DNA from 2 places in the Exiguobacterium sp. s145 genome. Region 1 is predicted to be linked to the other one. Evidence: a T-box and tRNA genes for the amino acid it is inferred to sense, from the RefSeq annotation. Region 1 holds a T-box; the other holds one or more tRNA genes.
What was found. The T-box of region 1 lies ahead of leuS (leucine--tRNA ligase). A T-box ahead of a tRNA ligase gene usually reads a tRNA of that ligase, here a tRNA-Leu.
Positions count from the first base shown of each region.

Region 1 (11,018 bases):
GTCGGAGGAATGGTATTCCCGACGATCTATGCTTTGACCGGTGTCATCTGGCCGGAAGGTGGAAGACGGGCATTTAATGCAATCTATGTTGCCCAAAACGTCGGAGTGGCACTCGGTACCGCGATCAGCGGACAAATTGCAGCAATCGACATCCAGTTCATCTTCATCGCCAATCTGATCCTTTACTTATTGTTTGCCGTCGTCCTCTTGGTGGGACTGAACTGGATTCACGTGCATCCGGTCAAACGTCAATCGGTATCGGCAGGGGAGGAAGTGCGGGAACCGCTTTCGAAGAGTTCAGTCCGGACGATGCTGTACGTTTCGGTCGGCTATGCGCTCTTGTGGTTTGTGTATGTTCAATGGCAGGGAACATTTTCCGTGCATACAAAATCCCTCGGTGTGACAATTTCCGAATACTCGATTTTATGGACGATCAACGGTGCACTGATCGTATTTGCGCAACCGTTATTGACACCTGTCCTGCGCTGGTTTGGTGACGACTTGAAACGTCAGTTGCTGACGGGAACCGGCATTTTTCTTTTGTCCTACGCGATCGTGCCTTTTGCCGGCGGATTCAAGATGTTCTTAGTAGCGATGGTCATTTTGACGATCGGTGAGATGTTCATTTGGCCGGCGGTTCCGGCAATGGCAGCCCGCCTGGCTCCGATCGGGAAAGAAGGCGAGTTTCAGGGGTATGTCAATATCGCCGCTTCGGCAGGGCGGATGATCAGTCCGACTGTCGGAGGGCTGATTTATGATTTATCCGGTATGAATGCCGTGTTCATGACATTGATTGGATTGATCCTGCTGGCAGGATTCACATTCGTTCGGGCTATACCAAACAAGGCGGTAAAATGAGAAAAGGACAGAAGCGGTCGCTTGATTCCGCTGTCTGTCTTTTTTGTTGAAGAAGCATATTAAACATGTAAAATGGGTATTGAATTAAAAGGTAAAAATTAATTGATTAACCAAATTAAAGGAAAAATAGTTATGTTCGACGTGTCATATGCCGGAGGTGGAAAAAGATGAGGCGATGTATTTTTGTGGAAGATCAGTTGACGTGGGCATCACTTGTGGAAAATAAATCACTTGATATTTTTTATAGCTATGAATATGTTCATTTGAATGCCCGGACCGATGAAGCGGCCGGACTGATTTATTTTCAAGGAGCATCAGGTGAATTATTTTATCCCTTCTTGAAGCGGCGGATTTTTGACACCGAATACTTTGATTTGATTACGCCTTACGGATACGGAGGTCCGGAAATCATTGGTGAGTTGACTTCAGAAGAGCTGACCGATGCCAAACGTTCGTTTCGACAATGGGCGATGCGTCAAAAAATTGTTTCCGAATTGATTCGTTTTAATCCGCTGACGGAAAACCATAAACGTGTAGCAGATTGGACTAAAACGGAATTCATCCGCCACACGACAAGCATCGATCTTCGGCCTTCTGTAGAAGAAATCATGCAGACCTTTCATAAAAAAAACCGGAGTATGATCCGGAAATCCTTGGCGTCAGAGCTGACGGTCCGAAGAGGATCGAAAGAAGATCTGCCAACCTTCATCCGTCTTTACTATCAAACGATGGACCGGAAGGATGCTTCGTCCCATTACTATTTCACGACCGAATATTTTGAACAGTTGTTTCAACCGACAGAACTGTGTGAACCGTTATTGCTGATTGCGGAGTGGCAGGGAGAAGCGGTCGGTGGATATTTCGTCCTGCTCGGGAACGAGTATGCACACGGACATCTGATCGGCTGTCAACGTGATGAACATAAACTTTTTCCGAATCAGCGCCTGGAGTATGAGGCGATTTTACATTCCAAGTCAGCCGGCATGGTCGAGCAGCACCTCGGTGGCGGCTATAAGGAACGGGACAGTCTGTTTGAAAGCAAATGTCGCTATACAGGTTACCGTATGTTTGAATACCACCAAGGAAAGACGATTCTTCTTCCCCATGTCTATGAACAATTGTGTCAACGGTACGGAAGCGACGAAGCAGCCAACTATTTCCCGGAATACCGTTATCAGGAGACGGTTTTAGCCACCTGATCATCTGCAGATGATCAGGTTTTTTGGTAGGCTGATAACAGGAGGGGAAATCATGAAAAAAACAGGTTTGATTTTTGATATGGATGGGGTCATCCTCGATAGTGAAATTCAATATTTTAAAGTCCATCAACAGATGTTCAACACGTTATCGATTCCGCTGGATTTGACGCAGTATGCGACATTCATGGGGAAAACCGGGGATGAGATGTGGGAGGAACTGATCACACAACACGCGTTACCGCACTCGACGGAAGCATTGCTGGCACTCGAACACGAATTATTCCAACAGCATGCGAAGCCGGAGACCTGCGGTTTGAAGGACGGCGTAAAAGAACTGATGGAACTGGCCCGGACGGAAGGATACCGGATTGCGATTGCGTCCTCGAGTTCACTTGAAAAAATTAAACGTGTCATTACGCATTATGAATTGACGGTCGATGCTTATACGAGCGGATTTGAAGTCCCGCGTTCCAAACCGGATCCGGCGATTTTTCGTCTGGCGGCAGAGCGGATCAATCAGTCACCCGAGGCCTGTATCGTCATTGAAGACGCCGCAAACGGGATGATTGGTGCCAAAAAAGCGGGCATGGAAGTCATTGCCCTGCTCGACGATCGGATGCCGGCACAAGTCTTGCATCATGCGGATCATGCCGTATCATCGCACGCCGCGATTGGAGAAATTTTACGCAACCGTTGACGGTAAGGGAAGGTTCGGCTTACACTTACACATAGATAGTCCATTGCGACGAACTGAAGTAGTAAGGGAGTCATTCCGTTTTAGAGAGCTGGTGGTCGGTGCAAACCAGTCGGAATCGTCCGTGAACTCGTCAGGGAGCATGATTCGTGAAACCAAGTAGCGAACTCCGGTCCTTCACACCGTTATCTGTGAATCAAGTGGTCTGCTTCAGCAGACAACGTGGGTGGTACCGCGGGAGACAAACCGGTCTTTCGTCCCTATTCCTAGGGGCGGAGACCGGTTTTTTGTATATTCAGAGGAGGAATAAAGATGCCGTACAATCATCGTGAAATCGAACCGAAATGGCAAGCGCGTTGGGAACAGGACAATGCGTTCGTCACAACAGAAGATCCGGAAAAAGAAGGCTTTTATGCGTTAGACATGTTTCCTTATCCATCGGGAGCAGGACTTCATGTCGGTCACCCGGAAGGATACACGGCAACCGATATCTTGGCCCGGATGAAACGGATGCAAGGATACAACGTCCTTCACCCGATGGGATGGGATGCGTTTGGACTTCCGGCGGAGCAGTATGCGCTTGATACAGGAAATGACCCGCGGGAGTTCACTGCCCAAAACATCGAAACCTTTAAACGTCAGTTAAAAGACTTGGGATTCTCGTACGACTGGGATCGTGAAATCAATACGACGGATCCGAAATATTACAAATGGACACAGTGGATTTTTACGAAATTGTATGAACAGGGACTCGCTTTCGTTGACGAAGTCGCCGTTAACTGGTGCCCGGCTCTTGGAACGGTGCTTGCGAACGAGGAAGTCATCGACGGGCTGTCCGAGCGTGGTAATCATCCGGTTGTCCGCGTCCCGATGCGGCAGTGGGTTTTAAAAATTACCGAGTACGCGGACCGTTTGCTCGAAGATTTGGATGAACTCGACTGGCCGGAATCCGTCAAGGAAATGCAACGGAACTGGATCGGAAAATCGGAAGGTGCGGAAATCGACTTTACGATCGACGGTCATAAAAAACAAGTGACGGTCTTCACGACACGTCCGGATACCGTCTTCGGCGCAACGTATCTCGTTCTGGCACCGGAGCATCCATTTGTCACGGATATCACAACAGAGGATCACGAAGAAGCGGTTAAAGCATACATCGCGTCTGTCCAGACGAAGTCAGATTTGGAACGGACGGATCTTGCGAAAGAAAAAACAGGCGTCTTCACGGGAGCTTTTGCCGTCAACCCGATTTCCGGCGAACGTCTGCCAATCTGGATCGCCGATTATGTCCTCGCGACATACGGAACAGGCGCGATCATGGCCGTTCCGGCACACGATGAGCGTGATCATGAATTTGCGAAACAGTTTGACCTTCCGATCATCGAAGTCGTCAAAGGCGGTAACGTTGACGAAGCAGCGTATACGGGTGAAGGCGAACACGTCAATTCACAAATGCTCGACGGATTGTCAAAACAGGAGGCGATTGAAACGATCATCGCTGAACTGGAGACGAACCAAGTCGGACGCAAAAAAATCACGTTCCGGTTGCGTGACTGGTTATTCAGCCGTCAGCGCTACTGGGGTGAACCGATTCCGGTCGTCCACATGGAAGACGGAACGATGAAGACACTCGATAAATCGGAACTTCCGCTTGAATTGCCGATGATTCCGGAAATCAAGCCGTCCGGCACAGGTGAATCACCACTCGCCCTTGCAGAAGACTGGCTCGATTACACGGATCCGGTCACGGGACTTAAAGGACGCCGCGAGACGAATACGATGCCGCAATGGGGCGGCAGCTGCTGGTACTACCTCCGCTTCATTGATCCGCATAATGAAGAGGCGATTGCCGATCCGGAAAAACTAAAATACTGGCTTCCGGTCGATATTTATATCGGAGGAGCCGAGCATGCCGTGCTTCATTTACTGTATGCTCGCTTCTGGCATAAAGTCTTGTATGATATCGGTGTCGTACCGACGAAAGAACCATTCCAAAAGTTGTATAACCAAGGGATGATTCTTGGAGAAAACAATGAAAAAATGTCGAAATCACGCGGAAACGTCATCAATCCGGATGAAATCGTCAAATCGCACGGTGCAGATACACTCCGCTTGTACGAAATGTTCATGGGACCGCTTGATGCTTCGGTGTCGTGGTCGGAGAACGGTCTTGACGGGGCACGTCGTTTCCTTGACCGAGTCTGGCGTCTGTTCGAACGGACGGCGGACATTCAGGACGTGACGACAGTCGATGCAGACTTTGAACGTGTCTACCATCAGACGGTTAAAAAAGTAACGGAAGACTTCACGAACATTCAGTTCAACACCGGAATTTCGCAGTTGATGGTCTTCGTCAACGAGGCTAATAAACAACCGGTCTTACCGCGTCACTTCCTTCGCGGATTCATTCAATTGCTGACCCCGGTCGCACCGCACCTTGGGGAAGAGTTATGGGAACAGCTTGGTTTTGAGGATACATTGACATATGCGGCATGGCCGACATTTGACGAAACGAAACTCGTCAGCGATACAATGGAATTCGTCATTCAAGTCAACGGTAAAGTCCGTTCGAAGCTCGTCATCAGCATGGAGGCAACAAAAGAAGAAATTGAAGCCCTTGCGTTTGCCGATGAAAAAACACAAGAGTGGATTGGCGATAAAACGGTTCGAAAAGTCATCGTCGTTCCGAAAAAACTGATCAATATCGTAGCGAACTAAGGTAAAACCCCTCATCTGATTCGTCAGATTGAGGGGCTTTCGTTTACCTCCGTCGCAAGTCCGCTTTTTTTTTAGGGCGCCTTCTGCTAAACTGAATCAGAAACCGAGACAGAAAGGCGATTTGTGTAAATGAAACGAACTTATATAGTCTATACAACGATTTTTGCCGTCGTCTCCGGTCTGATCCTTTGTGTGTCGCTCGTCTTTTCGAGACCTGAGACCGTCGCACAAATCAAAGAGACGTTTGCCAAAATTGAGACACAATCGAAACACCAAGCAGCAGTTAAACAAGTACCGACGAAAACACCGTCTTCCATTCCGAATCCGGAAGAACCGTTGATCAAAAACGTCCAACAGATGTTGTACGATGATTCGATCGGTTCCTATCTTGTCGTAACGGAAGATTATCACTTTTTCGAAATCAGCGGGACCGGCGAACGAATCAATGCGTCATTCCAAATCGAGGATGAAGGCAAATTGATGTTATCGGGACTTGACGGTATGACGCTCGTTGACGGCGAGACCGTCGCCTTATTGACGTCCAATCAAATTCTCGTGACCGTTAAACGGGAAGAAGGCGTCTGGAAAGAAGACAAACGGGAACGGGTGGCAGGTACGACGATCCGCGACAGTTTCCACGGACTCGGTTACGATGCCAAGAAAAAACAATTCTACACGATCAATCACATTCGTTCGTTAGCGCGAAGTGAACTGACGTATTTCACGACGAAACAAGATGAAATAAAAATCGATAAAGATGCGACCGCAAAGGAAAAACGCGCTTTAAAGAAAAAACAAAAACCGCCGTATTTGACGATTGTAGAGCGAAAGCGGATTGACACGGCCGGCGGTATGCGCAGTGATGCGAAAAAAGCCTTCACGGAAAATTTCCGTCCGATTGGTCTTGCTGAACGGCAAGGGCGGATTTACACGTTGGATTCGGAAGCATTATTCCTGTATTCGATTGACACGAAAGATGTGACGATTACAGGGGAGTCGGCAAGCCCGAAAGTCTACGGGGCAGAAGGCATATTTGTTCAGGACAATGAGTTGTTTGCTTTGATCCAAACAGATAAATTCTCGAGCCGTTCGTTTACACCAATCGACTAAAAGGCTAGCTCCGTGTGGAACTAGCCTTTTTGTCATAACGCGGTCAGTGCAGCATTCGTGCCGGCGCAATGTCCGGTCACGAAAGCGGCTGTGATATTATAACCGCCTGTATAGCCGTGGATGTCGAGGATTTCGCCGGCGAAAAAGAGACCGTCTGCTTTTTTCGACATCATCGTTTTTGGTTGGATTTCCTTGATCGAAACACCGCCGCCGGTGACGAACGCTTTATCAAAGTCGAGTGTTCCGACTGCTTGAAGCGGGAAGCGTTTGAGCGTCGCCAGCAATTGAGTGAAGTCCTGTTTTTTAATTTGCGTACAGACTTCATCTCCAAAACCGATCCGGGCAAATAACAGATCGAGCAATCGTTCCGGAACAAATCCTTTTAACGCATTGCGGACCGTTTTTTTCGGGTTAGCGGCAAGGGCAGCTTGGAACCGTTCCGTCAGGGCACCGATCGATTCTTCCGGGAACAAGTCGATCGAAAGATGGACAACACGCTCACCGGACCGTTTTCTTTCTTTGATCGTGTACTGACTGCACCGTAAAGCAATCGGACCACTCAGACCGAAATGGGTAAATAACAGATCGCCGGTGTGCGTCTTGATCGGTTTATCTTTTTTACCGTGAACCGTCAGCGCGACGTCACGTAACGAAAGACCCTGAAGTGTCTTTTCTTGGATGAACGTATCGTTCAGTAAAATCGGCACTTCGGTCGGGAAAAGTTCCGTGATCGTATGACCGGCTTTACGTGCCCAAGGATAACCGTCGCCGGTTGAACCGGTATGGGGAACCGATTGTCCACCGACAGCGACGACACAACTCTTCGCTTCGAGGCGGGATCCGTCCGCAAGCAGGACGGCTGCGAACGAACCGTCCGGATGGAAGTCAAGTGTTGCAACTTCCGCATTGATTTGAATTTCAGCGCCGTGCTGGCGGATTTGATCAATCAATACCCGGACGACGTCAGCTGCTTTATCGGAAACCGGGAACATCCGTCCATTATCCTCTTCCTTCAGAGCGACACCAAAGCCCTCGAACAGTTCAATGATGGATTCGTTATTGAACTGAGAAAAGGCACTGTAGAGAAAACGGCCGTTTCCGGGAATCGATTGAACCAATTCTTCCAATGGTTTGCGGTTCGTGACGTTGCATCGACCGCCGCCTGAAATTGCCAATTTTCGTCCGAGTTTACTTCCTTTATCGAGCAAAAGCGTCTTAGCGCCTGCTTGTAACGAGGCGAGCGTTGCCATTAAGCCGCTTGGTCCGCCTCCGATTACGATTACATCATACATGTGGTCACCTCATTTGTTGGATTCTGCTTGTTTCACTTTAGCAGAAGTTTGTACTGTAAACAAACCGTCTCTTTCTTTTATGGAAGCTGAGCGGTATAATGATTTGCAATTGTGCAAGAGAGAACTTGTATATTGAGACGTTTATCGAGTCAAGAAAAAATAGAAAGTGCGAGGAAGGTTATCCATGTCGACTGTGAGCAAAAAGCAAGAAACTTCATCCAGTAATACCGGATTCGTTCGTGGAACGATGTTGTTGTCCGGTGCATCACTCATATCCCGTGCCCTTGGTCTGATTTATCTGTTTCCGTTTCAGTTCATGGTCGGAGCGACGGGAATCATGTTTTACACGTATGCCTATAACTATTATGCCATCATGATTGGTCTCGCAACAGCCGGTATCCCTGTAGCCGTTTCGAAGTTTGTCGCGAAGTACAATGCGATGGGGGAATATGATACAAGCGAGCGTTTATACCGATCCGGCTTAAAAATCATGTCCATCACCGGTATTGTTTCCTTTCTGGCCTTATTCTTACTGGCTCCGTATCTGGCTCACCGGGCAATTCCCGGAGGAGATGTCGACTCGGCTTCTTACGTTGATGCCGTCACGATGACGATTCGCGGAGTCAGTTTCGCCTTGATTCTGATTCCGGCGATGAGTATGACGCGCGGGTATTTCCAAGGGTATCAATCGATGGGGCCGACTGCGATTTCACAAATCTTGGAGCAGATTGTCCGGATCATCTTTTTACTGACCGGTGTCAGCATCGCGATTTATCTGTTTGATACCGATGCAGCCTGGGCAGCAACGATTGCGACATTCAGTGCCTTCATCGGGGCAATCGGCAGTGTCGCTGTGCTCGTTTATTATTTCCGGAAACGTGCTCCCGGCTTAAAAGCGTTACGCGACGGTCAGACGACGATATCGCCGAATCGTCCATTATCAGGATTGTATAAAGAACTGTTGACGTATGCGATTCCGATCGTTATGGTCGGTCTGTCGACACCGCTTTATCAGGTCATTGATCAAAACACGATGAATGCGGCTTTACAAAGCATCGGATACACGCTTGAAGCCGCCGGAAACGCAACAGCCTATCTGATTGCAGATAGTCATAAAATTGTCTTGATTCCGGTTTCGGTCGCGACAGGATTATCCTTATCCGCGACACCACTTTTGACGGCCTCGTTTACACAAGGGGATATGCGGAAAGTCCGGAAACAAATCTCGCAAATTTACCAACTGGCGTTTTTCGTAACGATTCCAGCGGTCGTCGGTATGATTTTACTGAGTGAAGAGACATTCCATGTCTTATTCCCGAGAGATCAGGCGGCATGGGTCTATTTATTAAGTTATGCACCAAGTGCGTTATTCCTCGCGTTGTATTCCGTGACAGCGGCAGTGCTGCAAGGAATCAACCGGCAGTATTTCACGATTATTGCGACACTGGCAGGATTGCTGACGAAGTATCTATTGAACGCACCGTTGATTCACTGGACCGGAGACGGAACAGGGGCCGGATATGCAACCATCCTTGGATACGTCGTCGCAACCGGATTGATGTTCTTCCGGATTACACAAACGGTTCAGTTCCCGTTCAGCACAGTCTTGCGCCGGACGTCACTGATTATGATCATCAGTGCCATCATGGGTGCGAGCGTCGCGCTCGTCAAATGGGGATTAGCAGCTCTGCTTCCCGCTACGACGATCGGTTCACTCATCATCTTAATCGTCGGAGCCGGAATCGGGATTGTCGTCTTTGCAGGTCTTGCCATTTGGAGCGGTCTTGCGGAAGCCGTACTTGGACGAAAATTTTCAATGAAACGAGGACGAGGAAATGCGTCTAGATAAATTACTCTCAAACATGGGAGCAGGATCCCGAAAAGAAGTAAAACAATTACTCAAGTCGGGTGCGATTCAAGTCGATGGCGAAATCGTCTACGACCCGAAACAGCACGTCGATACAGAAAATCAACAAGTGTTATTATACGGCGAACCGGTCACGTATCAAAAATTCATTTATTTAATGATGAACAAACCGCCCGGCGTAATCAGTGCGACAGAAGATAAGCGGGATCAAACCGTGATTGATTTACTGTTTGACGACGTGACGTACTTCAAACCGTTCCCGGTCGGACGACTCGACAAGGATACGGAAGGGCTGCTCTTGCTGACGAATGACGGATCATTTAATCATGCATTGATGTCACCGAAAAAACACGTCGAGAAAGTCTATTATGCGGAAGTCATCGGTACGCTGACAGAAGAGGACGTGGAGGAAGTTGCAGAAGGGGTCACACTTGAGGACGGCTATAAAACAAAGCCGGGCAAGCTGGTTATCTTGGAAGCAACGGACGAAACATCAACACTCGAGCTGACGATTACCGAAGGGAAGTTCCATCAGGTCAAACGGATGATGCTTGCTCTCGGAAAAGAAGTGACGTATCTGAAACGGTTGTCAATCGGACAATTGCCGCTTGATCCGACACTTGAAGCAGGAGAATACCGGGAACTCACACGTGGCGAATTAGCCTTGTTTGACTGGAAACCGGAATAAAAAAAGACGCTCTTCTTATAGAAGAGCGCCTTTTTGAATTATTGATTACGCAACGCTTCCGCAATCGGGAAGGGACCGCTTAATACTTCGAACTGACGTGTTTGAGTCGGGTGATCAATCAAGGTTACGAAGAGGGCCGCGATATCATCACGTGAGACTTCGCGTCCTTCATACGAATCAAAGTGTTCTTTCGTCTCGATCGTACCGCTCGGTTCATCATAACTGAGTGGACCCGGACGGACAATCGTATAATCGAGACCGCTGTCTTTTAAATGACGGTCGGCCGCACCTTTTGATTCCAGATAAACTTTTAAATCACCTTGCGGATGATCGGCACCGATTGAACTGAGCATCAAGAAACGCTCAATCCCGCTTGCTTTGGCCGCATCGATGACTTTAATGGCTCCATCCTGATCGACGGCGCGCGTCAGCTCTTCCGAAGCTCCGCCGGCACCGGCTGCAAAAATAACGACATCCGCATCTTTGACGACATCTGTCACATCTTTCGTTAAATCACCAAGACGGACCTCGGATGCGCCAAGAGCGATTAAGTCATTGATTTGATTTTCTTCCCGTACGACGGCGATTGCTT
Region 1 is NZ_JACSMV010000019.1:1,203-12,220, forward strand. It holds gene KNQ07_RS12730 (MDR family MFS transporter) at 1-858, shown strand, start outside; gene KNQ07_RS12735 (peptidoglycan bridge formation glycyltransferase FemA/FemB family protein) at 1,026-2,057, shown strand; gene KNQ07_RS12740 (HAD family hydrolase) at 2,110-2,754, shown strand; T-box leader at 2,794-3,016, shown strand; gene leuS (leucine--tRNA ligase) at 3,064-5,469, shown strand; gene KNQ07_RS12750 (hypothetical protein) at 5,599-6,579, shown strand; gene KNQ07_RS12755 (BaiN/RdsA family NAD(P)/FAD-dependent oxidoreductase) at 6,612-7,871, opposite strand; gene KNQ07_RS12760 (putative polysaccharide biosynthesis protein) at 8,056-9,720, shown strand; gene KNQ07_RS12765 (pseudouridine synthase) at 9,707-10,426, shown strand; gene KNQ07_RS12770 (SDR family oxidoreductase) at 10,465-11,018, opposite strand, start outside.

Region 2 (11,018 bases), on a different contig from region 1:
TGCCCGTGCCGCCTATTACAGTGATGTTCCGCTTTGGAAAGGTTCGGTTCAGGATGACCTTGCCAAAAATCCGGAGCATGTCACCCCTAAAAAACGACCTGCTCCTAAATTAAAATGAGCCCAGTTCTTTTTCTCTACGAGCACAAAAAAACGGATGCGACCGTTCACTTAACGTGAAGGGTTCGCATCCGTTTTTGCGAATAACAAATTCAGTTCATATGGATTTTTGAGTAATTCGGCTAATGTATGTTGTTCCAGTTCCCGAATGAAAGCACGCAAGGCACGGGCAAGAATCCCTTTGAGCTGACACTGGGGTTCAATGACACAATGACCATCTGCCGCAAAACATTCGACGATATCCATCGGCTCCATCTCGCGAACGACTTTTCCGATATTGATTTCTTCCGGATCACGGATCAGCCGAAGTCCCCCGGTCCGCCCGCGTGTCGACTCCACGTATCCGAGTTTCGTCAATTGTTGTGTCACTTTCATCAAGTGATTGGAAGAAATACTGTAGTGATTGGCAATCGCCGGCATCGGTGTTACTTCATCTCGGTGAAGACCTAAATAAATCAGGACGCGAAGTCCATAGTCTGTATATTGAGTGATTCGCATGTTTTTCCTCTCTTTCTGTTCATGGAACCCATTTAAATCCCACTTCACACTGCTGTTTCATCGTATCATGTTCGATCCTAATCGAAAATAAAGGATGTGCTTTTAACAGTATACGTAACGGAAAGAGATTTGGATGCCATCCGAACAAAAAAAGTCAGTTTCCGGATCCGGAAACTGACTTTTTAAGGAATCATTTCTTTTTTGTATGTTTCAGAACTTCATTGAACCGGTCGGCGAAGTTCGTAAAGACGCCGGTCACACCGTAATCGAGCATCCGTTGCATATCTACTTTTTCATTGACTGTATACGGATGAAGCAACAATCCAGCATTCCGGATTTGTTTCGTATTTTGTCGTGTCAACGATTTAAATGATGGTCCGACACCGACAGCATACGATTTAATCGTCTTTAATTCCTGGTTCGTAACATCCGTCATTTGCGGTGCCTCAAGAAGTTGAACGAGCGGAAGTTTCGGATCTAACTGCTTGACCTTCAGTAAACTGTCCCGGCTGAACGATTGAATCATGACTTGTCCCGGTTTAATCCGGTTGCTCGATAATCCGTGACGTCGTAACGTATCCAACAGTTTTTTCTCCATCCCCGGGTAAACTTCCGGAGATTTCGTTTCGATATAGTAGTTTGCCTGTTTGCCGTACCGGTCGAAAATTTCATTTAATGTCGGTACTTTCAGTCCTTTATACTTCGCGTTGGCATATGCCGGATAGGTTTCGTTAAACCAGCTGCCCGCATCGAGACGCTTGATTTGCGCAAGCGTTTTATCCTTGACGGCTCCGGTACCATTCGTCGTCCGGTCAACCGTCTCGTCGTGCATCGCAATCAGTTGACCGTCCTTCGTCATTTGTAAATCAATTTCAATATAATCCGCTTTAAACTTTTTATGGCTCATATCGTAGGCAAGCATCGTATGTTCCGGTGCATAACCGGATGCTCCGCGGTGAGCGATGTTGACAACTCGATTTGGATCAAGCAACCCTTTCGCTTTCCCCGCTGCTTCAATACTCGTTGTACCGCTTGCGACGATCATTCCTGCGACTACCGTGACACCGATTTGTTTCAACATTTCTAGTTCCCCCTTCGAAGTAACGTACAGATGTATCTTATAGGCTGTTGATGAAGGATTTATGAACTCCATGTAATCTCCCGTATAGATTCCGTGACAAAGTTGTCACATCCACTTGAACAGATGCATAAAAACTCCCTGCTTCCGCGACCGAAACAGGGAGTAAAAATGATTGAATCAAGCTTCAAAAATCAATGACTCCGGATCTTCAAGCAAGTCTTTGATGTGCTTCAGGAACGTGACGGCTTCTTTCCCGTCAACGATTCGGTGGTCATAGGAAAGTGCAACGTACATCATTGGACGATTTTCCATCCGCTCGGCGTCGATGGCGACCGGACGCAGGTTAATCGCATGCATCCCGAGAATCGCGACTTGCGGTCCGTTCAGGATTGGTGTCGACATCAATGATCCAAACGTTCCGCCGTTTGTGATCGTAAATGTCCCACCTGTCAAATCAGATAAGCCGAGTTTGTTGTCCCGGGCTTTGACAGCCAGATTGATGATATCTTTTTCAATTTCACCGAAGTTCTTTTTGTCGGCGTCACGAACGACTGGTACAACCAAGCCGTCTGGAGCAGAAACTGCGATTCCGATATCGTAGAATTTCTTGAGAACGATTTCGTCCCCTTGAATTTCTGCGTTCAAATACGGCATTTTTTTCAATGCGGCAACAGCTGCTTTCGTGAAGAATGACATGAAGCCGAGCTTAACTTCATTGTCCTTGACGAACTTTTCCTGGCGGCGCTTCCGTAATGACATGACAGCCAACATATCGATTTCGTTGAACGTCGTCAACATCGCTGCCGTTTGTTGAACCTCTACTAAACGGTTGGCAATCGTTTTACGGCGACGTGACATTTTAATCCGTTCTTCCGGTTTACCCGGAGCTGCAGACGGTGCTGCTTGTGGTGCCGGCGCTTGTGGTGCCGGCGCTTGCGGTGCTTTTGCTTGTTCACGTGGCGCGACTTCAAACGTCGCGACATCCTGTACACGAATCCGTCCGAGTGGATCTTGTGTCGCGACTTGTGCTAAATCGATTCCTTTTTCACGAGCCATTTTCCGAGCAGCCGGTGATGCGATCGGACGATCGGCAACCGACGTCGCTTCTGTCGCAGCAACTGGTGCCGGCTGTTCTTTTTTCGCTTCCTGTGCAACCGGTGCTTCTTTTTGCTCCGGTGCCGGCGTTGTTGCTGCCGGTTGTGCCGCTTCTCCGCCTGCCGTGATGATGGCAATCGTCTCTCCGACACGGACTGTATCCCCTTCGGCTGCCATTACTTCGGACAGGATGCCCGCTTCATCAGATGGGACTTCGATGTTAACTTTATCTGTCTCCAGCTCGACGATGGCTTCCCCTTTTTCTACCTGATCGCCGGGTTGTTTTAACCACGATGCGACCGTACCTTCTGTAATCGATTCTGCAAGTTCTGGCACTTTGATTTCCATGTTAATTCGTCCCCCTAAGACTTTTCGTGTTTGACCCCACTTAATTCTAGCTTAGACATTTGTTTCGGAAGTAGCTGATGTGCTCGGTTGATCGACTGTCGTCCGTGTTAAGGCATCTGTCAGAATCCGCGCCTGTTCGACTTTATGTCCTGTCGGATCACCTTCCGCCGTACTCGAACGTCGACGACGGCCGATATAACGGACCGTTGTAATGCCATTAACGGCAACCGATTCAAGACGCGGCTCGATGTATGTCCAAGCCCCCATGTTTTTCGGTTCTTCCTGAACCCAGACAAACTCACTGACATTCGGATAACGTTCAAGCAAAGCATTTAACTGTTTGGCCGGGAATGGATAAATTTCTTCAATCCGGACAATGTGCAACCAGTTGAAATCATCATCTGATTTCGAAACGGCTTCCGCCAAATCAATGGCCACTTTTCCGCTACAGAAGACGATTCGTTCCACTTGTTCCGGTGATTGCCCGAGACCGTCCTGTTCGACAATCCGTTTAAATGAACTGTCTGTCAGTTCCGACAAATCGGACGTCGCCAGTGGATGGCGGAGTAAACTTTTTGGTGTCATGACGACAAGCGGACGTACTTCTTCTTTTCCAAGAATCGCAGCTTGACGGCGTAGCAGATGGAAATACTGGGCCGCACTCGATACATTGGCGACCGTCCAGTTCTTTTCGCCTGACAGGGTCAGAAAACGTTCCAGGCGGGCACTCGAGTGCTCCGGTCCTTGTCCTTCATATCCGTGAGGTAACAGCATGACAAGTCCGGACGTCTGCCCCCATTTAGCACGGCTTGCCGAAATGAACTGGTCAAAGATGACTTGACCCGAGTTGGCAAAGTCGCCGTATTGGGCTTCCCACAGCACCAGTGTTTCCGGTGCGAAAACATTATAGCCGTATTCGAATCCGAGAACGCCTGCTTCCGACAACGGACTGTTGTAGACAGCAAATGATGCTGTTGCTGACTTCAAGCTGTGCATCGGTGAAAACGCTTTGCCTGTCTTCACGTCATTTAAATTGATGTTCCGCTGGGCAAATGTTCCCCGTTCTGAATCCTGACCACTGAGTCGAATCGGTGTACCGTCGGAAAGAATCGAGGCGAATGCCAACGTTTCCGCATGTCCCCAGTCGATGCCGTTTTTAGTCGTCAACGCGTCGGTCCGGCGTTTCAACACTTTTTCAAGTTTGTGGAAGACATTGAATCCGCTTGGCCATTCGAGCAACTGCTCATTGTAAGCCGTCAATTTTTCAACTGCGACACCGGTCTCGATGTGCGGGACACCTTTGAAGACAACATCCGGCATGATGCCGCCGTATTCTTTTTCGACATTCGGAACTTTCTCGCGAGCCGCTTTCATCATGTCATTGATGTCCGTTTCAATCGTCGTGACATCTTCTTTCGTGACATCATTTTGTTCCACCAGTTGCTTCGCATATAAGACACGGGCTGAGTCATGTTTATGGATCAAATCGTAAAGGACAGGATTCGTATTCATCGGCTCGTCCATCTCGTTATGTCCGAAACGACGGTATCCGATCAAATCAATCAAGACGTCTTTGTTGAATGTCGCGCGGTATTCGCTGGCAAGCAAGGCGACTGCCAAACAACTTTCCGGCTCATCTGCATTGACGTGGAAAATCGGAATCTCATACCCTTTTGCCAAGTCACTTGAATAACGGGTCGAACGGGAATCCGTCGGTTCCGTCGTAAAGCCGATTGTGTTATTGGCAATGATATGAATCGTTCCGCCTGTGTTATAACCTTTCAAATTCGTCAGGTTCAACGTTTCAGCAACAATTCCTTGTCCAGGGAAAGCAGCATCTCCATGAATGAGGATAGCGGCAGCCTTCCCTTGTTCCTGACGTGGTGCCCCTTTTTGTGAACGGTCATCTTGCGCTGCCCGTGTGAATCCTTCGACAACAGGATCGACGAACTCGAGGTGAGACGGATTGTTGGCAAGCGTCATCCGGACGTTACTTGACTGTTGTTCCATTTTTCGGTTTAACCCTAAATGATACTTCACATCACCCGTCCAACCGTACGTGATGCCGATTGATCCTTCGGAAGGGACAAGATCATGGTTCGGTGCATGTTGGAATTCCGCGAAAATCATTTCATACGGTTTGCCTAATACATGTGCCAAGACGTTTAATCGTCCCCGGTGCGCCATTCCGATATTGATTGTTTCCGACCCATTGGCAATCAGATGTCCAACGATCGTGTCGAGCAATGGAACCATCGCGTCAAGACCTTCAATCGAGAACCGCTTCTGTCCGACGTACGTTTTATGAAGATATTTTTCGAATAACTCCGTCTCGGCGAGCCGTTTGAATAACTGCTTTTTCTGTTCGACTGATAAACGTGCCGTCAATGCACCTTGTTCAATTTTTTGGCGTAACCATTTCTTTTCTTCCAAATCATCGACGTGTTGGAATTCAACGGCTGCGGCACCTGTATACTGTGCTTTTAAATGTTCGATCCCTTCATAGGCATCCTTCAGATGTCCCGGCGGTTCCGGACAAACAAGCGTGACCGGCATGCCGCGTAAATCGGCTTCCGTCAATCCGAACTGACGAAGCTCCAGCAATTCCGTTTCCCGCGGATGATCTTTCAGCGGATAGATGTCAGCCGCAAGGTGACCTTTCGCTCGAATTTGATCCGCTAAGCGACTCGCTGCCAAGTACTTTTCGAAATCTCCCGTTTCGATCGGTTGCTGAGTTACTGATTCTGCGACCGGAGCACCATTTTGTTCGAAATAGGTCCGTGTTTCTTCATCAACAGAAGAAGCATCTTCTAAAAAGCGTTCATACAATTCAATGATGTATCCAAGGTTTGGTCCATAAAATGTTTGCTGTTCCTGTTCCCGGCTTGCCATGTACGGTTCCCCCCGTTTCATTCATTCCACTCATTGTACTGAAAATCAGTACATTTCCAGCTCTCTACCTGTTAGCGCTTTCAAATCATATGACATAAAAATTCGATAATCGTCACGTTCCTTGCAACGAGGCCGAACATAACCCTTAACGATGGCCTGTATGTCAAAAGTGTTTGCCTTAGTTATTATATTACTACTTCTTTTAGGTCAGTGCGTTTCGAATTCCCAATTTCTCAGTCATAAATGTATAAGTTTTTCTTATGACTGTACCCTGTGTTGTTTATGAATGAAACCTCTCTAGGGGAAAACAGCTGTATTCGTCAAAAAAAGAGCAGAAACGACCTCCCTGAAGGCCATTCCTGCTCAATGTCTTGTGTTATAACACTTTACTTAAAAACGATTGTGTCCGTTCGTGTTGTGGAGAATCAAACAATAGACTCGGAATGTTTTCTTCGACGATGAAACCACCATCCATAAAAAGAACCCGATCCCCGACTTCACGCGCAAATCCCATCTCGTGCGTGACGACAATCATCGTCATCCCTTCAAGTGCCAACTGTTTCATGACAGCAAGCACATCGCCGACCATTTCCGGGTCGAGCGCGGATGTCGGCTCGTCGAACAACATGATTTTCGGATTCATGGCCAGGGCACGGGCAATGGCAACCCGTTGTTTTTGACCGCCGGACAGTTCCCCCGGATAGTTATCGGCTTTCTCCCGCAATCCGACTTTATCCAACAATTCGAGCGCCCGCTGTTTCGCTTGCGTTTTGTCCGTTTTCCGGACTTTCATCGGTGCAAGTGTGACGTTCTCAAGCACGGTCTTGTGGGGAAACAAGTTGAAATGTTGAAACACCATTCCGACTTCTTCACGGACTTTATTGATATCGACTTTCGGATCTGTGATGTCATGGGTATCGACGATTACTGTACCGCCCGTGATATCTTCGAGCCGGTTCAAGCAACGGAGAAACGTACTTTTCCCCGATCCCGAAGGTCCAATGACACACACGACTTCTTTTTCTTCAATCTCGACCGAAATATCCTTTAAGACTTCGTTCGAACCAAATGATTTTTTTAATTGTTTGACTTCAATGATACTCATCGCAGTGTAAACCTCCGCTCCAAGAATTTCCCTAATAGTGAAAGGAGATAGATGACGACGAAGTACATCAGACCGACGACCGTCCAGACGATGAACGGTTCAAATGTCGTTGCTTGTTGCACTTGTCCCTGTTGCGTCAAATCCGCGATACCGATGATCGATAGCAACGACGTATCTTTTAAACTGATGATCGATTGGTTCGTAATCGTCGGCAGCATACGGCGGAAGGCTTGCGGTAAAACGATTTGTGTCATCGTTTGACGCCCCGTCATACCGAGAGAACGTGCCGCTTCTGTCTGCCCTTTATCAATCGATTGAATCCCGGCCCGGATGATCTCGGCGAAATAGGCTCCGGCATTGATGGCGACAGTGAGAATCCCGGCATACATCCGGTCCATCGACAGCCACTCAAGTGAATTGAGTCCAAAATAAATGAAGAACAATTGGACGATAAAGGGCGTTCCCCGGATGACATCGATGTAGACGATGGCAATCCCGTTTAAAATCTTAAGTGGTGATAAACGCATCAAGGCGACGATCAAGCCGATTAAAAATCCGACGATGACCGCGATGATAAAGATATAGAGGGTGATCTGTAACCCTTCTAGAAAAAACGGAAACGCCGTTTTTGCGACTTCCATCAGTGACTCAACTCCCTTGTCATTCGTTCAAATGGCTTATTTTAAATACGTATCGACGATTTTGTCGTACTCCCCGTTTTCTTTCAGGTTTGCGAGTCCTTTGTTGATTTTTTTCATCAACTCTTCGTTTTCACCTTTGAGGACGGCAATTCCGTAATTATCACCATTCAAACGGTCTCCGACAAGTTTCAGACCAAGGTTTTGCTGTTTGTTTGCATAGGAGATGACCGGATAATCTTCAATCAATGCGGCAGCATTTCCGTTTTTGACTTCCTGGAACATGGCCGGGCTGTCATTGAATTGAGTGACGGTGATTCCGAGTTTGTCTGCATTGTCAGTTGCATATTTTGCACCTGTTGTTCCCTTTTTAACCGCAACTTTCTTGCCTTTCAAATCATCGACTGATTTGATTTTGTTTTCATCTTCTTTGACGACCAGGATCAGCCCGGCTTTAAAGTACGGGTCTGAGAACGTAACAACCTTTTTCCGTTCCGGTGTGATACTCATTCCGGCAATCGCTACATCCAGTTGGTTCGCTTGAAGAGCGGGAATGATTCCGCTGAAATCCATCGCTTCAAACTTGATTTTAAATCCTTGATCTTTGGCAATCGCTTTGATGAGGTCGATATCGATTCCCTTGTATGTGTCCCCGTCTTTATATTCGAACGGCGGATACGTAACATCGATGCCAACCTTGTACGTCTTGTCTTTTGAGACCTCGTCCTGTGAACCGATACTACATGCGCTTAATACCACGAGACAGCTGAGCAATAAAAATAATACCGATAAATGCTTTTTCATGTTGTTACTCCTCTCTTGAAGACAAATGCCTTCTTTCATGTATTTTCCTCAAAAACTTTTCCTTAACACATATTTTATCAGAAAAATTCAAATTTTACGAACAAACTTGTTAAGAGCATGAATCAAAATTTTTCAAAATAAAAAAAATAGGAGCACCCTTCTGACGAAGAGTACTCCTATTTTCACTTTAAAATGCCGCCGAGAGGACTTGAACCTCCACGGTGTTGCCACCACTAGATTCTGAGTCTAGCGCGTCTACCAGTTCCGCCACGACGACTTCTATTTATGTTATTAGAATACTAAATAGTTTTTTTCGTGTCAACGGTTTCATGCATTTTTTTATACTTTTTCTGTCGGTTCGTCTAAAATCCGCCGGACGAATCGTTCCACGACCGTATCGTATGTGTCCGGATCCTCGAAATAAGCCATCGCGTGGGCTGCATTCGGAATGACCACCAATTCTTTTTCCGTCGGACAGGCTTGATACAATTCATAGACCATTGAAGTCGGAACAAATGTATCGGCTCCGCCGTGAATAAACAGAATCGGAACCGTCGCCCGCTGGACTTGCTTAATGGCCGAGGCTTCACTGAAAAAATAGCCCGCTTTTAATTTCGTCAAGATACTTGTCATCGTCAGGAACGGGAAATGCGGCAGACGATACATCCGCTTCATTTGATAGGCGAGAACGGCGTTGACCGACGTATACGCACAATCGGAAATGATGCCTTTGATTTGCGGCGGCAACAGTTCCCCACTGGTCATCAGAACGGTTGCTCCTCCCATCGAAACACCGTGCAAAAAGATTGCACTTTCTCGGCCAAGACGAGCTACCAGATATTCGGTCCACCGGAGACAATCTTCCCGGTCATGCCATCCGAAACCAATATAGTTCCCGTCACTTTTTCCGTGTCCACGGTTATCCGGCATCATGACGTGGAAACCGGCTTGGTGATACAGATACGCAAATCCGGCCAAATCCGTTCCGACACCGCCGTATCCATGCACTAAAATCACAATCCGATCCGATGGTACAAGCGGCGGCAAGTAATGCCCGCGTAACATTAATCCGTCATGCGCCTTGACTTCAATCAATTCCAGCGGCTGTTCTTTAATCCACGTCTGCCCCGGTTGCATCAGACGGACCATTTCGTCACTCAAATCACGGTTATTGGATAAAAAGGGTTTCGGATTGGTTGCGATCGCCATTTCATAAAAGTAATAACTCGCTGCAAGCATCCCGGAACCGATTACACCTAAACCGATTTTCGTTCGTGTTCGCATTGCTCCCACTCCTCATCTGCTCTTAAAGATCAATTTGTAGTTGTGCTGAGGACTCGGCATCCTCTTCTTGTAAAATTTGTTGCCGCAGACGATGTTCGTGTTGTGCCTTTCGGTAAGCAAATTCCTGAACCAATTCTTGTCCCGTGAACCCTTCTTCGACGATGTCCGACAGCAAATCCGTTTCCGTCGTGACGATTTCCTGTGGGTTCCGAATAATCAGCACTTGACCGACCTGTGCTAACATCAGTTCATCTTTTACCTGTAACGCATCATAAAACGGTTCAGGCAGGGTCATCCGCCGTGTTTCCGGATTGATGTGCACCCGCTTGTACGCTGCTAACGATTGAAACTTCCGACTCGCCATATCTGTCCTCCTCTTCTAGATTACTGAAATGTCATGTCTAATCTAGAGTCTTTTCCTTGAATCATGATAGTTGCTGATGCTCCGTTGACGAGTGTCATTTGCGGCGGTTGGTGACCGATATCGAGATCGTAAAACACCGGAATGTCCAGCAGTTCATTAAACGTCTCATACACGTCGAGGATGGTATACTCCTCAACTGTCCGCCCGCCGGCTGTTCGTCCGAACACGATGCCCGATGCCCGCTCGAACCACCCCGCGAGATACATCTGCATCAGCGAACGGTGAACGTCGGTGGCACTCGCTTCCGATACTTCAAAGTACCAAAGAATCGGTTCTTCATTCAGCTGATCCGTCTGAAACGTGACCACATCTCCGTACGGTGTTCCGATGAGATGACGAATCGTTTCAAGACATCCGCCAAGCAACCGGCCGGATACCTGTTTTTGGGCCGGATCGATTGTTTTCCACTCTGTTGCCGCGTCGAGGTGGTACATATAACGTTCGGGCCGTTCCGCATGATTCCAATTCGTCTGATACAAATCAGATGTCCACTGCGTCACGGTTGCTCCGGCAGGCGTCGCGAGAACTCGTCGCCAAGCTGTCGTCGTTTCATCCCATTCTTCACTGCGCATGTCGACGAAGTTTGGTCCGTGCGCCGTCGCAATGCCGGTCTTGAGCGTAATCGCAAACAGTAATGTACTGATATCCGAATACCCGAGCAACCACTTTGCCGGAATTCGTTCAAAATCCAGGAATGGTAACACATCAATCGCCCGTTCCCCTCCAAATGGT
Region 2 is NZ_JACSMV010000001.1:532,069-543,086, reverse strand. It holds gene mnhG (monovalent cation/H(+) antiporter subunit G) at 1-118, shown strand, start outside; gene KNQ07_RS02705 (Rrf2 family transcriptional regulator) at 169-615, opposite strand; gene KNQ07_RS02700 (glycerophosphodiester phosphodiesterase) at 806-1,696, opposite strand; gene odhB (2-oxoglutarate dehydrogenase complex dihydrolipoyllysine-residue succinyltransferase) at 1,874-3,139, opposite strand; gene KNQ07_RS02690 (2-oxoglutarate dehydrogenase E1 component) at 3,191-6,052, opposite strand; gene KNQ07_RS02685 (amino acid ABC transporter ATP-binding protein) at 6,408-7,136, opposite strand; gene KNQ07_RS02680 (amino acid ABC transporter permease) at 7,133-7,777, opposite strand; gene KNQ07_RS02675 (transporter substrate-binding domain-containing protein) at 7,814-8,578, opposite strand; tRNA gene KNQ07_RS02670 (tRNA-Leu) at 8,772-8,855, opposite strand; gene KNQ07_RS02665 (alpha/beta hydrolase) at 8,918-9,862, opposite strand; gene KNQ07_RS02660 (hypothetical protein) at 9,885-10,226, opposite strand; gene KNQ07_RS02655 (S66 family peptidase) at 10,247-11,018, opposite strand, start outside.
Region 2: it has a tRNA-Leu gene. The T-box ahead of leuS (leucine--tRNA ligase) is inferred to sense a tRNA for this amino acid. The anticodon was not compared.